3 regions of the Serratia sp. TSA_198.1 genome follow, and region 1 is predicted to be linked to each of the others. Evidence: riboswitches for the same ligand, from Rfam matches in the RefSeq annotation. Region 1 holds a riboswitch; each other region holds the start of a gene.
The links. Region 1 has a riboswitch for thiamine pyrophosphate ahead of thiB (thiamine ABC transporter substrate binding subunit). Riboswitches for the same ligand answer to the same signal wherever they lie in the genome.
Positions count from the first base shown of each region.

Region 1 (4,009 bases):
GCTCTGCCAGGTCTCGCATCGGGTTTTCCAGCACTTTCAGGGCGTAGGGTACCGCCATCAGCGCATTGGTGAGGATCACCAACGCATAGGGCGATTGCGGCAACCCGACAGTATCGCTCAACAGCAGGAAAAAACCGGTGGCCAGCACGATCCCCGGCATCGCCAGAATCACCATGCCGCTCAGTTCAAGCGTTTGGCCCCAGCGCAACCGCTGTTGCAGCTTCAGTTCTCGGCTGCTCCACAGCAGCATCATGGTCAACACCACGCACAACGCGCCGGCACCGAGGGCGATACGCAGTGACGTGAACAGCGCTTGCCACAGCACCTGCTGTTGCAGGACGCTGACCATCGTCTGATTGGCGCCATCGGCAATCACCGCCAGCAGCGGGGGCAACAGCAACAGCAGGGCGGCGGCGATCAGCAGAAAATCGCTGGCGCGACGCCACAGGCTGTCTTCGGGATTGCGCCAGATGTGGGCCTGGGTACTACCGACCGGCAGCGCCTGGCTCAGCCGCTGGCTGAGCACGACCAGGCCCAGACAGCACGCCAACTGGATCAGCGCCAGCAGGGCGGCGCGGCTGAGATCGTAGTCATAGCTCAGCGCCTGGTAGATCGCCAGTTCTATGGTGGTGGCCTGCGGCCCGCCGCCCAGTGACAACACGGTGGCGAAGCTGGCGAAACAGAGCATGAAGATCAGCGCGCCGCTCGGCAGGATTTGGCGGCGCAACGCCGGCCACTCGACGAAGCGGAACTGTTGCCAGCCATTCATGCCGAGCTGAGCTGCCAGTTGGCGCTGTTCGACCGGAATGTTTTCCAGCGCCTGCAGCAACAGGCGGGCGGCCAGCGGCAGATTGAAGAACATATGCGCCAGCAGGATGCCCTGCAGACCATAGGGGGAAAAACTGTAGTTGATGCCGAGCCAGCCGCACAGCAATGCCAGCCAGCCCTGTCGGCCATACACGCTGAGCAGGCCGAATACCGCCACCAAGACCGGCAGCACCAGCGTCATGGCGCACAGACGCAGCAGCAACAGCCGGCCGGGAAAGCGGCGGCGGTATAGCGCACGTGCCAACGCGATGGCGGGCAGCACCGAGATCAGCGCAGACAGCAACGCCTGCCAGAAGGTAAAGCGGACTACGTGCCACAGGTAGCTGTCCTGCCACAGGCCGCGCCAATCGCTTTCCGGCGCGTGCCGCCACAGCGAGCCCATCGCCAGCGCGGCGACGGTCAGGATCAGGCCGGCGGCCAGCAGCCCCGGCCAGAGCCAGTGCGGGATCAGCGGCTGACGGCGGTTTGCCATGCCCGGATCCAGCTACCGCGTTGTTTGGCGACCTCTCCGGCGCTGTATTGCAGCGCGGTCTGGGGTACGGTCATTTGCTCAAAGCCGGCCGGCAGTTGAGTTTTGATCACCGGGTACATCCAGTTACCGGTTGGAATGGTGTTCTGGAACGCCGGGGTCACCATAAATTGCATGAAGCGCTCCGCCAGTTCAGGCTGCTTGCTGGCCTTGAGTTTGCCTGCCACTTCCACCTGCAGATAATGGCCTTCGCTGAAGTTGGCCGCGGCGTAGCTGTCTTTCTTCTCTTCGATCAGATGATAAGCCGGGGAGGTGGTGTAGCTGAGCACCAGATCGCCTTCGCCTTTCAGGAACAGGCCGTAGGCTTCACTCCAGCCTTTGGTGACGGTGACGGTTTTCTTCGCCAGTTTCTGCCAGGCTTCTGGCGCGTTATCGCCAAACACTTTCTGCATCCACAGCAGCAGGCCCAGGCCTGGGGTGCTGGTGCGCGGATCCTCGTAGATCACCTTCCAGTTTTGATCGCTGTTGACCAGTTCCTGCAGGCTTTTTGGCGGGTTCTTCAACTTGTCTTTGTTGTAAACGAAGGCAAAGTAGCCGTAGTCATAAGGCACGAAGGTTTTATCCTGCCAGCCGCCCGGCACGCTCAGTTTGGCGCCGTCAACGCGGCTTGGCGCGAATAAACCGGTTTGTTGCGCGGCCTGCAGCAGGTTGTTGTCCAGCCCCAGCACCACGTCGGCGGTGCTGTTTTTCCCTTCCATGCGCAGGCGGTTAAGCAGCGAAACGCCGTCTTCCAGCGCGACGAATTTCAGCTCGCAGTTGCAATCCGCTTCGAACGCTTTTTTCACCGCCGGGCCAGGGCCCCAGTCGGCCGCGAAGGAATCATAGGTGTAGACCGTCAACGTGGGCTTGGCAAACGCTGAAGCGGCACACAACAACAGTAATAAGGGCAGGCTTTTTTTGACCACTTTGCACTCCTGAAAGATAAGGGGGCAAAGGTATCTGAGGGCGAGGTGATTAAACCGGGTCGCTATGCTCAAATCCCTCCGCCGGTATTGACCGGATCAGGTTCGACGGGTTTGTTCTCAGCAAAACCTGCACGCCGCGTTTTCATCACGCCGCCGCCGTTTCGCACCCCGTTGAGACGGCGCTATTGTAGAGATTAACGGGCGCCGGCGAAAGGCGCTTATGCTTCCGGCGGCGCAAACCAGGCGGATTTAAAATCAAACCAGCCAAGGGTGTTCATTCGCACACCGCGCATGCTGCGCTGGCCGTGCAGTTGCAGCCAATGATGAAACAGCGGGTGTAACTGGTGACCGTTGACCAACCGTTGGCAAAAATCCGCCAGCGGCAGGGCATTGGCGCGCCACAGCGCCGCATCTGCGGCGAGATCGTCATTCATGCAATGCTGCATCAATGGCAACTCATACAGGGTGGCGAACAGCGAGAACTCCAGCGGCAGGTAGAAGTTGGCGCTACCCAGCCACAGATCGCTGGTGGCTTCCCCTTTATGCCAGGCGTCGTAGCTCACCGTCTGCACGTTAAGTCGCACCCCGTGCAATGCCAGCAGCGGTTCAATTGCCTGTCGAATGGCGTGGAATTCCGAGTGTTCACTGTAGTAGGTCAGCGTCAACTCGGTCAGCCCGGCCGGCTTGGGTTGTTGCGCCAGCGCGCGATTGTGATGCCAGCGCGGCAGGATGCCATAGGCCGGTGACCAATAGCGTTGATAAATCGGCCCGGCGTTGCTCAGCAGCGAGATGGGGTTAATCAGCTCGCACAGCCAGCTGCGAATGGCCGGATCGGCCGCCAAAGGAGAGCGTTGATCGAACAGCAGGAAATAGCAGCCTTCCTCCAGCCGGCTTTCAAGCTCGTTGTTGCCGGTGTCATCCGCCTGCAGTTGCACGCCGGAATGCACCAACTCTTCGGTGAGCTCCGGCAACACCCAGATATTCACCTCATCAATCAGTGCCCGATAGCCGAAGTAGTCATCGAAGGCGTGGATTTTCATCTGGCTGCGGTGGTTGCGCACCACGCTGTACGGCCCGGTGCCCACCGGATGGCGCGAGAACTCCGGCATGCTTTGCCACTCGCGCGGCAGGATCATGGCAGGCACGCTGCCCAGCAGCCAGGGCAGCCAGTAATCGGGGCTGTGCAGGTGCACGTCAATCACGAAAGGCGTCGGTGAGGTCACGCGCTCGATATGCGAAAACAGCGGTTGAGGGATCAGACGAGTGAGGGAGCTAATCACATCGTCCATTTCCAGCTCGCGGCCGTGATGAAAATGTATCGCCGGGCGCAGATAAAAACGCCAGTGCAAAGGCGTCAGCGGCTGCCAGTGATGCGACAGGTCCGACTCAAGTTCCCCGTTTTCCTCGTTTATCCGCGTCAGGCCGCTGAAAATCTGCCGGGCCAGGTGAATTTCCGAACGGCGCAGCGCCGAGCCGGGCAGCAGGTTGTACAGTTGGCGATAGTAGAGCACGCGCAGGATGTGTTTACCCTGCCGAAAGCTGCGCCCAAGTTGGGACAGCAGCATCTGCCGTACCACGTTTTTATCGCCGACCAGTTGTACCAGTTGATCGATGCGGTCTTGCTCCAGCAGTTCCTCCGCTCTCTGCTGCTGCAGGGCCAGGCCGGTATAGTGGAAGGTGAGCCGCGAACGCTTGCCGCGCCCCGATTCCGCCTGCCAGGTCAGCCACCCTTGTTGCTGCATGGCGC
Region 1 covers NZ_JBQZFP010000003.1:162,880-166,888, reverse strand. Annotated here, with positions in the region: gene thiP (thiamine/thiamine pyrophosphate ABC transporter permease ThiP) at 1-1,300, opposite strand, end outside; gene thiB (thiamine ABC transporter substrate binding subunit) at 1,276-2,262, opposite strand; TPP riboswitch at 2,318-2,443, opposite strand; gene sgrR (HTH-type transcriptional regulator SgrR) at 2,481-4,009, opposite strand, start outside.

Region 2 (4,009 bases), on a different contig from region 1:
GCTTCCACAAACACGCCGGCATTTTCCGGCGGTACGTCCAGATGAATACCATGGCCCAGGTTGAACACGTGGCCCTCGCCGTGGCCGAAACCGGCGAGAATGGTTTCCACTTCCTGACCGATGCGTTCAGGCGACGCATACAGCATGGACGGATCCATATTCCCCTGCAGCGCCACCTTGTCGCCTACGCGACGGCGCGCATCCGCGATATCGGTAGTCCAGTCCAGACCCAGCGCGTCACAACCGGTCGCCGCCATCGCCTCCAGCCACTGGCCGCCGCCTTTGGTGAATAACGTGACCGGCACGCGGCGGCCGTCATTTTCACGCAGCAGCCCGTCGACAATCTTGTGCATGTAGTGCAGCGAGAATTCACGATAGTCGCGGCCGGTCAGCACGCCGCCCCAGGTATCGAACACCATCACCGACTGCGCACCGGCTTTAATCTGGGCGTTCAGATACAAAATGACGCTGTCCGCCAGCTTATCCAGCAGCAAATGCAGCGTGGCCGGTTCGGCGTACATCATTTTTTTCAACTTGGTGAAGGCTTTGCTGCTGCCGCCTTCCACCATATAGGTCGCCAGCGTCCACGGGCTGCCGGAGAAGCCAATCAGCGGCACTTCGCCTTTCAGTTCGCGACGGATGGTGCGTACTGCGTTCATCACATAGCCCAGTTCCACTTCCGGATCGAACACCGGCAGTTTGTCCACGTCGGCACGGCTGGTGATGGGTGAAGAGAAGCGTGGGCCTTCACCGGCTTCGAAATACAGGCCCAGCCCCATAGCATCGGGAATGGTGAGGATATCGGAGAACAGGATGGCGGCATCCAGCGCATAGCGGCGCAGCGGTTGCAGCGTAACCTCACAGGCCAACTCCGCGTTCTTGCACAGCGACATGAAATCGCCGGCTTGAGCGCGGGTAGCTTTGTACTCCGGCAAATAACGACCGGCCTGACGCATCATCCATACGGGGGTCACATCCACCGGCATACGTTGCAACGCGCGCAGGTAACGATCGTTCTTCAACTCATTCATCATAGGGCTCCCTTATTCATCTGCCGTTATTGTAGCGATTTATTGCTCACGGCATAAGGCTACGGTGTCCTCTATCAGGCGGCGCGCCACGGTGCCGGGTGGCGGCAACAGCGGCAACTGGTCATAACGGTACCAGCCGGCGTTCAGCAGCTCTTTCGGATCGTGACGAATCTCACCGCGGTGGTAATCGGCCATAAAGGCCATCATCAGCGAATGCGGGAACGGCCAGGGCTGAGAAGTCACATAACGCAGGTTTTTGATTTCAATATTACTTTCTTCCATCACCTCGCGTGCGGCCGCTTGCTCCAGCGTTTCGCCGACCTCGACAAAACCGGCCAGCACAGTATGAATACCGCCGCGATGACGCACATGCTGCGCCAGCAGGATCTCATCGTCACGCCGAATAGCGACGATCACGCAGGGTGCAATCTGCGGGTAGTAACGCTCCCGACAGTGACCGCACAAACAGGCGCTCTCGGTACGGCTCAGGTGCATCTCATGGCCGCAATAACCGCAGAAGCGATGAGAGCGGTAAAAGTCGGCCAGTTGCACGCCGCGCCCGGCCAGCTGAAACAACCCGCGATCGAGCTCGAGCAGTTGACGCACCGAGCCCATATCCTGCGGCATCGTCTGGCGCACCAGCCACACCGGCAACCCTTCCCATTCACCAATGGTGCGCGCCATTCGCCCCTGCAGGGAAAACGACGCCGCCGAACCGAACGGCAATTCACCGCGCGGTAACCAAAGTTTGCTTTCATGGCTGACGATCCACCAGCCATTTTCATTACCCGTTAATGCAAGTTCCATATCGTTGTTGCACAACCTCAGCTTCACTGGCACTCTACAAATCGGCCTTGTTACATTTTAATAACTTACTGTTACTTTTTATTACTTACGGAGTCAAACATGCTCAACCGTTTGGAAAGCCTGACTCAGCGCGTTGGTGGTAGTAATGAATTAGTTGATCAATGGCTTCAGGCGCGCAAGCAGTTGCTCGTCGCCTATTGCACCCTCGTGGGCATCAAACCGAACAAAGAAAAGCATACGCCGCTGAATGAAAAAGCGCTGGAGAACTTTTGCCATAATTTGGTGGATTATCTCTCTGCCGGGCATTTTCATATCTATGACAGAATTATCAAACAAGTGGAAGCCGCACCCAGTCCGAAAATGTCGCTATCGGTAAACATCTATCCCAAACTTTGGGTCAATACCGAGCAGATCATGACTTTCCACGATCGCTATACCGAAGTAGATATCGATCAGGACGTGTGCATGGAATTCCACCGGGCGCTCTCGGATATCGGTGAAACACTTGAGGCACGCTTTGCCCTGGAAGATAAGCTGATCCAACTGGCGACCAAAGCCTCGCAGCAACCTCTGCCGGATAAAGCGGTGGATCAGACGCGTTAGAATTTTGTAGTTTTTTTTATTAACCCTCCTATACTGGAGGGCATCTTGTCGGAGTGCCTAGCGCTGATTTGCTCATCAAATTGGCCAGGCTGAGACCGTTAATTCGGGATCCGCGGAACCTGATCGGGTTAATACCCGCGAAGGGAACAAGAGTAATCTATCGCCACTGGCAGGGCTTCCCGAACGGGGATACCTCCGCCTTGCCGGCCAGTATCATTACTCCCTCCGAGCTCCAGACAAGCAATTTTCCCCACTCATCACACTGGTAGGAATTTGCTATGTCTAACGTTAAAAAACCGCGCGCCCGTAAAGAACAGCGCGAAGAAGCCCAGCAGTTTATCGACACTCTGCAAGGCGTATCCTTTCCCAATTCACACCGCATCTATCTGCAAGGCTCGCGCAGCGATGTGCGGGTCCCGATGCGTGAAATCCAGCTCAGCCCGACGCTGATTGGCGGTGACAAAGACAACCCGCAATACGAGCAGAACGAAGCTATCCCGGTATATGACACCGCCGGCCCGTACGGCGATCCGCAATCCGAGCTCGATGTGCATCGCGGCCTGGCGAAACTGCGCGCCGGCTGGATCGAAGAACGTGGCGATACCGAAGCCCTCAAAGGTGTCAGTTCCGGGTTCACTCAGCAACGCCTGGCGGACGAAGGGTTGGATCATCTGCGCTTCGAGCATCTGCCGCAGCCGCGCAAGGCGCAACCGGGCAAATGCGTCACCCAGTTGCACTACGCTCGCGCCGGCATCGTCACTCCGGAAATGGAATTCATCGCCATCCGCGAAAACATGGGCCGTGAGCGTATCCGCGGCGAAGTGCTGCGCCACCAGCATCCCGGCCAAAGCTGGGGCGCCAACCTGCCACCAAACATCACGCCGGAATTCGTTCGCCAGGAAGTAGCCGCCGGCCGCGCCATCATTCCCGCTAACATCAACCACCCGGAAGCCGAACCGATGATCATCGGCCGTAACTTCCTGGTGAAGGTCAATGCCAATATCGGCAATTCGGCAGTGACTTCGTCGATCGAAGAAGAAGTGGAGAAGCTGGTGTGGTCCACCCGCTGGGGTGCAGACACCGTGATGGATTTGTCCACCGGCCGCTATATCCACGAAACCCGTGAATGGATCCTGCGTAACAGCCCGGTGCCGATCGGCACGGTGCCTATCTACCAGGCGCTGGAAAAAGTGAACGGCGTGGCGGAGAACCTGACCTGGGAAATGTTCCGCGATACGCTGCTGGAGCAGGCCGAGCAAGGCGTCGACTACTTCACCATCCACGCCGGTGTGCTGCTGCGTTATGTGCCGATGACCGCCAAACGCCTGACCGGCATCGTCTCTCGTGGTGGTTCGATCATGGCCAAGTGGTGCCTGTCTCACCATCAGGAAAACTTCCTGTATCAACACTTCCGCGAAATTTGTGAAATCTGCGCCGCCTACGACGTATCGCTGTCGCTGGGTGACGGCCTGCGCCCCGGTTCGATTCAGGACGCCAACGACGAAGCGCAGTTCGCTGAGCTGCACACGCTGGGCGAACTGACAAAAATCGCCTGGGAATATGACGTG
Region 2 covers NZ_JBQZFP010000012.1:18,613-22,621, reverse strand. Annotated here, with positions in the region: gene hemE (uroporphyrinogen decarboxylase) at 1-1,031, opposite strand, end outside; gene nudC (NAD(+) diphosphatase) at 1,071-1,838, opposite strand; gene ACUTSW_RS24915 (Rsd/AlgQ family anti-sigma factor) at 1,938-2,441, shown strand; TPP riboswitch at 2,481-2,604, shown strand; gene thiC (phosphomethylpyrimidine synthase ThiC) at 2,720-4,009, shown strand, end outside.
Region 2: another riboswitch for thiamine pyrophosphate. It lies ahead of thiC (phosphomethylpyrimidine synthase ThiC); the one in region 1 lies ahead of thiB (thiamine ABC transporter substrate binding subunit).

Region 3 (4,009 bases), on a different contig from region 1:
CTCACGTGCGCCGTCGAGGGAATGCCCGGCGCTTTGCAGCCAATGCTGATAGTGGCTGACCGGCAGGCCATCCGGCTGATAGTCGAACAACAGCAGCGGCGCACCTGGCGACAACCGCGCGGCCAACTGTTGCAGGAAGGCCAGCTTGGCGCCGTCATCGGCAATAAAGTGCAGCACCAGCGAACAAACGGCGGCGTCGTGCAGCGCTTGCGGCGCCTGGTCCAGCAGTTGCTGGTGGAAGGTGACTCGCGGTTCGCAGCCTGCCATTTCCGCCTTGGTGCGTGCGGCTGCCAGCATGCCGGCGGAAGGTTCCACGGCGCTGAAAAGCCATTGCGGGCCGATGCCCGCCAACGCAATCAGTTCGTTGCCGGTGCCGCAACCGGCCAGCAGCAGGCGGGCTTGCGGCGGTAACGCCTGTGCCAGAGTGGCGGTCAGCAGCGACTGGGCGAACTGATAGCCGGGCACCAGCGTCAAAATACGGCGATCGTAGTCTGCCGCCGCAGCGTCCGGGAAACGGGTATCCGTTTGATGTTGCATGTCCATTCCTTGAATAGCCTGTAAGAGGTAAACCGGAGGATAGTCTTTAACGCAAATGAAATCCATTCGCATTGTCGCTGGGCAGTGCTGAAAGGCCCTGGACACGGGGCAGCTAATATCCCGGCGACGCAGGATATCGTTTTGCAAGGGTTGTAGTCTGAGCCGTGCCAGAGGCCTGACGATGTCAGGCCTTTTCCGGTTTAGCTCACAGCGGATGACACTATTTTTTAGGTGAGTGCAGCAGGTAGTATTCTTCGCTGCCGTCGTTGCCGGTGGTGATCTTTTGCCAGCCATGCTTATGGTAAAACGCCAGCGCCTTCTCGTTTTTCACCAGGCACTTCAGTGAGCCGGTAGCGGTAAAGGTTCGCTCCGCCGCGTGCAGCAGGGCCGTGCCGACGCCGCGTGGCGGCAAGTGAGGATCGACATACAGGTTGTGAATAAAGTTATCCTGGCGATAAATCGAGACGAACCCCAGCAGTTTTCCCTGATCTTCCGCCACCCAGATATCCTCGCCCAGCGTCGAGCGGTCGAAATCCTCCAGCCGGTAATCTTCGGTATCGCGCCACGTGAACGCCGCCTTGCGCGCAGCCAGATAAAGGGTGCGCAAGAACGGACGATCGGCTTCTCGGTAGGGTCTTATTTGCATGGCAGCTCCTTTTTATTTTTTGACACTATAGCGCGATTGACCTCACCGGCGGCAACCCCAATAATGGCCTCCTTGACTCGGGGTGCCCCAAGGGGCTGAGATTTTACCCGTATTACCTGATCTGGATTATGCCAGCGTAGGGAAGTCTCGGTGCCCCAACCGGTACCCGCCTTCTTGAACGCCGGTTGGGAGGAATATGTTCGCTCGACCTGATGCTTTACCCGGCGCCCGCGCCGCGGCCTGTCTGACCCAATTCAAACAACAGCCCCCGCTGATCCATTGCCTGACCAACGAAGTGGTGCAGGAGCTGACGGCTAACGTATTGCTGGCGCTTGGCGCTTCCCCGGCGATGGTGGTGGAACCGACCGAAGCGGCGCAGTTCAGCCAGATGGCGAGTGCCCTGTTAATCAATATCGGTACTCTCAATGCCTCGCGTGCCGAATCCATGCTGGCGGCGGTAGAAGCCGCCAATTTGGCGGGAACGCCCTGGACGCTGGATCCGGTGGCGGTAGGCGGGTTGGCGTACCGCACCGCCTTTGCCCGTCGTTTGCTGGGCGAGAAGCCGGCGGCGATCCGTGGCAACGCGTCTGAAATTATGGCGCTGAGCGGCCGGCAGAGCGCCGGGCGCGGCGTAGACAGCACCGACGACTCGCTGGCGGCTTTGCCGGCGGCACGCGAACTGGCGCAGCTCAGCGGCGCGGTGGTGGCGGTAACCGGCGTGGTGGATTACATCACCGATGGCCGGCGCGACTGGGCGGTCGCCGGTGGCGATGCGCTGATGACGCGGGTGGTGGGCACCGGTTGCGCCCTGTCGGCGGTGGTGGCGGCATTTTGCAGCCTGCCGGGCGATCGGCTGGACAACGTCGCGACCGCTTGCCGGGTGATGTCGCTTTGCGGCGAGCGGGCCACGCATCGGGCTGCGGGGCCGGGCAGCTTTACCCCGGCGTTCCTCGACGCCCTGTATCAACTGCGTGCGGAGGAGCTGCAATGAAACGGATTAACGCTTTGACCATCGCCGGCACCGATCCGAGCGGCGGCGCCGGCATCCAGGCCGATCTGAAAGCTTTTTCTGCCTTGGGGGCTTACGGCACTTCCGTGATCACTGCGCTGGTGGCGCAAAATACCCGTGGCGTGCAGTCGGTATATAACATCGATCCGGCGTTCGTCGCCGCCCAGTTGGATTCGGTATTCAGCGACGTGCGCATCGACAGCGCCAAAATCGGCATGCTGGCCAACGCCGATATCGTGCAGGCAGTGGCCGAACGCCTGCGCCACTACCGGCCGCCGTTCGTGGTGCTGGATACGGTGATGCTGGCGAAAAGCGGCGATCCCTTGCTGGCACCGGAGGCGGTAGAGTCTATCCGCCGCGAACTGCTGCCGCAGGTGTCGATCATCACGCCGAACCTGCCGGAGGCGGCGGCTCTGTTGGCGTGCGCCCCGGCGGAAAATGAGCACCAGATGCGCGAACAGGGCCGGGCGTTGCTGGCCATGGGTTGCCAGGCGGTGCTGATGAAGGGGGGCCACCTCAGCGAAAACGAAAGCCCGGACTGGTTGTTCAGCGCGGAGCAGGAACTGCGCTTCACTGCACCACGCGTAGCGACTCGTCATACGCACGGCACCGGCTGCACGCTCTCCGCCGCGTTGGCTGCGCTGCGCCCGCGTCATGAAGACTGGGCCGGCACGGTCGCCGCCGCCAAGGACTATCTGCAAAAGGCATTGCAGCAGGCGGATACCTTGGAAGTGGGGCACGGCATCGGGCCGGTGCATCATTTTCACGCGTGGTGGTGATTCAACTTTTTGCCGTTGTTGTGGTCAGACTGGATCCATGCCCGGCGCTCGCCGGGTACGATCGGATTTAACCAAGGGAGAAGGCCATGACAGGACAAAACGCACTTCGCTGCGCCATCTTCGGCGCGTTACTCAGCCTCAGTGCGGGCAGCGTTGCCCAGCAGATTGTCACCACCTCGGACGTGATCCAGCAGCCGGGCTATCAAACCAGCTGGCAGAACATGGTGAAGGGGCAGGCTCGCCTGCCGGGCTGGGCGCGCAAGGGGATGGGCACTTCCACTCCGGCGCAAAGCCTGAGCTGGAAGGGGCAGAACTATCTGGTGGGCAATCTGTGCAAGCCGCACGACTGCGCCAACAACTTTTTGATCGTGGCGTTTAAAGAAGACAAATCCCAGGCCTGGGGCGTGCGGGTAGAGGTCGCCAACAAACCGGAAGCGATGGATCATCCAAAGAAATACGCCAAATACCAATGGCTGGGCAAGCCGGACGAAGACATGAAGGCGCTGCTGAAAAAACAGTTCGAGAGCAATCCCGACTGGAAATAAAACGACCTGGGGCGCAGTTGCCTGCGCCCTGAGGCCACGCACTCAGCCAATGCCGGCCTGATGCAGATCGTGCAGGTTGATCGCGCCCACCAGCACGCCATCCAGATTGACCACCGGCGCGGCGCTGATGTGCTGTTCGTGCAAGGCTTCCAGCGCTTCTCCGGCGCGCCACTGTTCCGGCAAACGGTAGCCGGGGCGGGTAATCGCCTGGCCCAACGCATCCTGCAGGCTATGGCCTTTTACCAGCCAGCGGCGCAGGTCGCCGTCGGTAAACACCCCCACCACTTTTTGCTGCGCATCGCACACCGGCACCAACCCCAGCCCGGTGCGGCTCAGTTCCAGCATCGCTTCCATCACGTTGGCGTTTTCACTGACCTGCGGCAGGCGATCGCCGGTGCGCATCAGGTGGTGTACCCGGTTCAACAGGCGCGCGCCCAGGCTGCCGCCCGGATGGGAGCGGGCAAAGTCTTCGGCGTTGAACCCGCGTTGGCGC
Region 3 covers NZ_JBQZFP010000006.1:177,130-181,138, forward strand. Annotated here, with positions in the region: gene ACUTSW_RS21005 (class I SAM-dependent methyltransferase) at 1-537, opposite strand, end outside; gene ACUTSW_RS21010 (GNAT family N-acetyltransferase) at 758-1,183, opposite strand; TPP riboswitch at 1,252-1,343, shown strand; gene thiM (hydroxyethylthiazole kinase) at 1,380-2,174, shown strand; gene thiD (bifunctional hydroxymethylpyrimidine kinase/phosphomethylpyrimidine kinase) at 2,171-2,971, shown strand; gene ACUTSW_RS21025 (inhibitor of vertebrate lysozyme family protein) at 3,058-3,516, shown strand; gene gutQ (arabinose-5-phosphate isomerase GutQ) at 3,559-4,009, opposite strand, start outside.
Region 3: another riboswitch for thiamine pyrophosphate. It lies ahead of thiM (hydroxyethylthiazole kinase); the one in region 1 lies ahead of thiB (thiamine ABC transporter substrate binding subunit).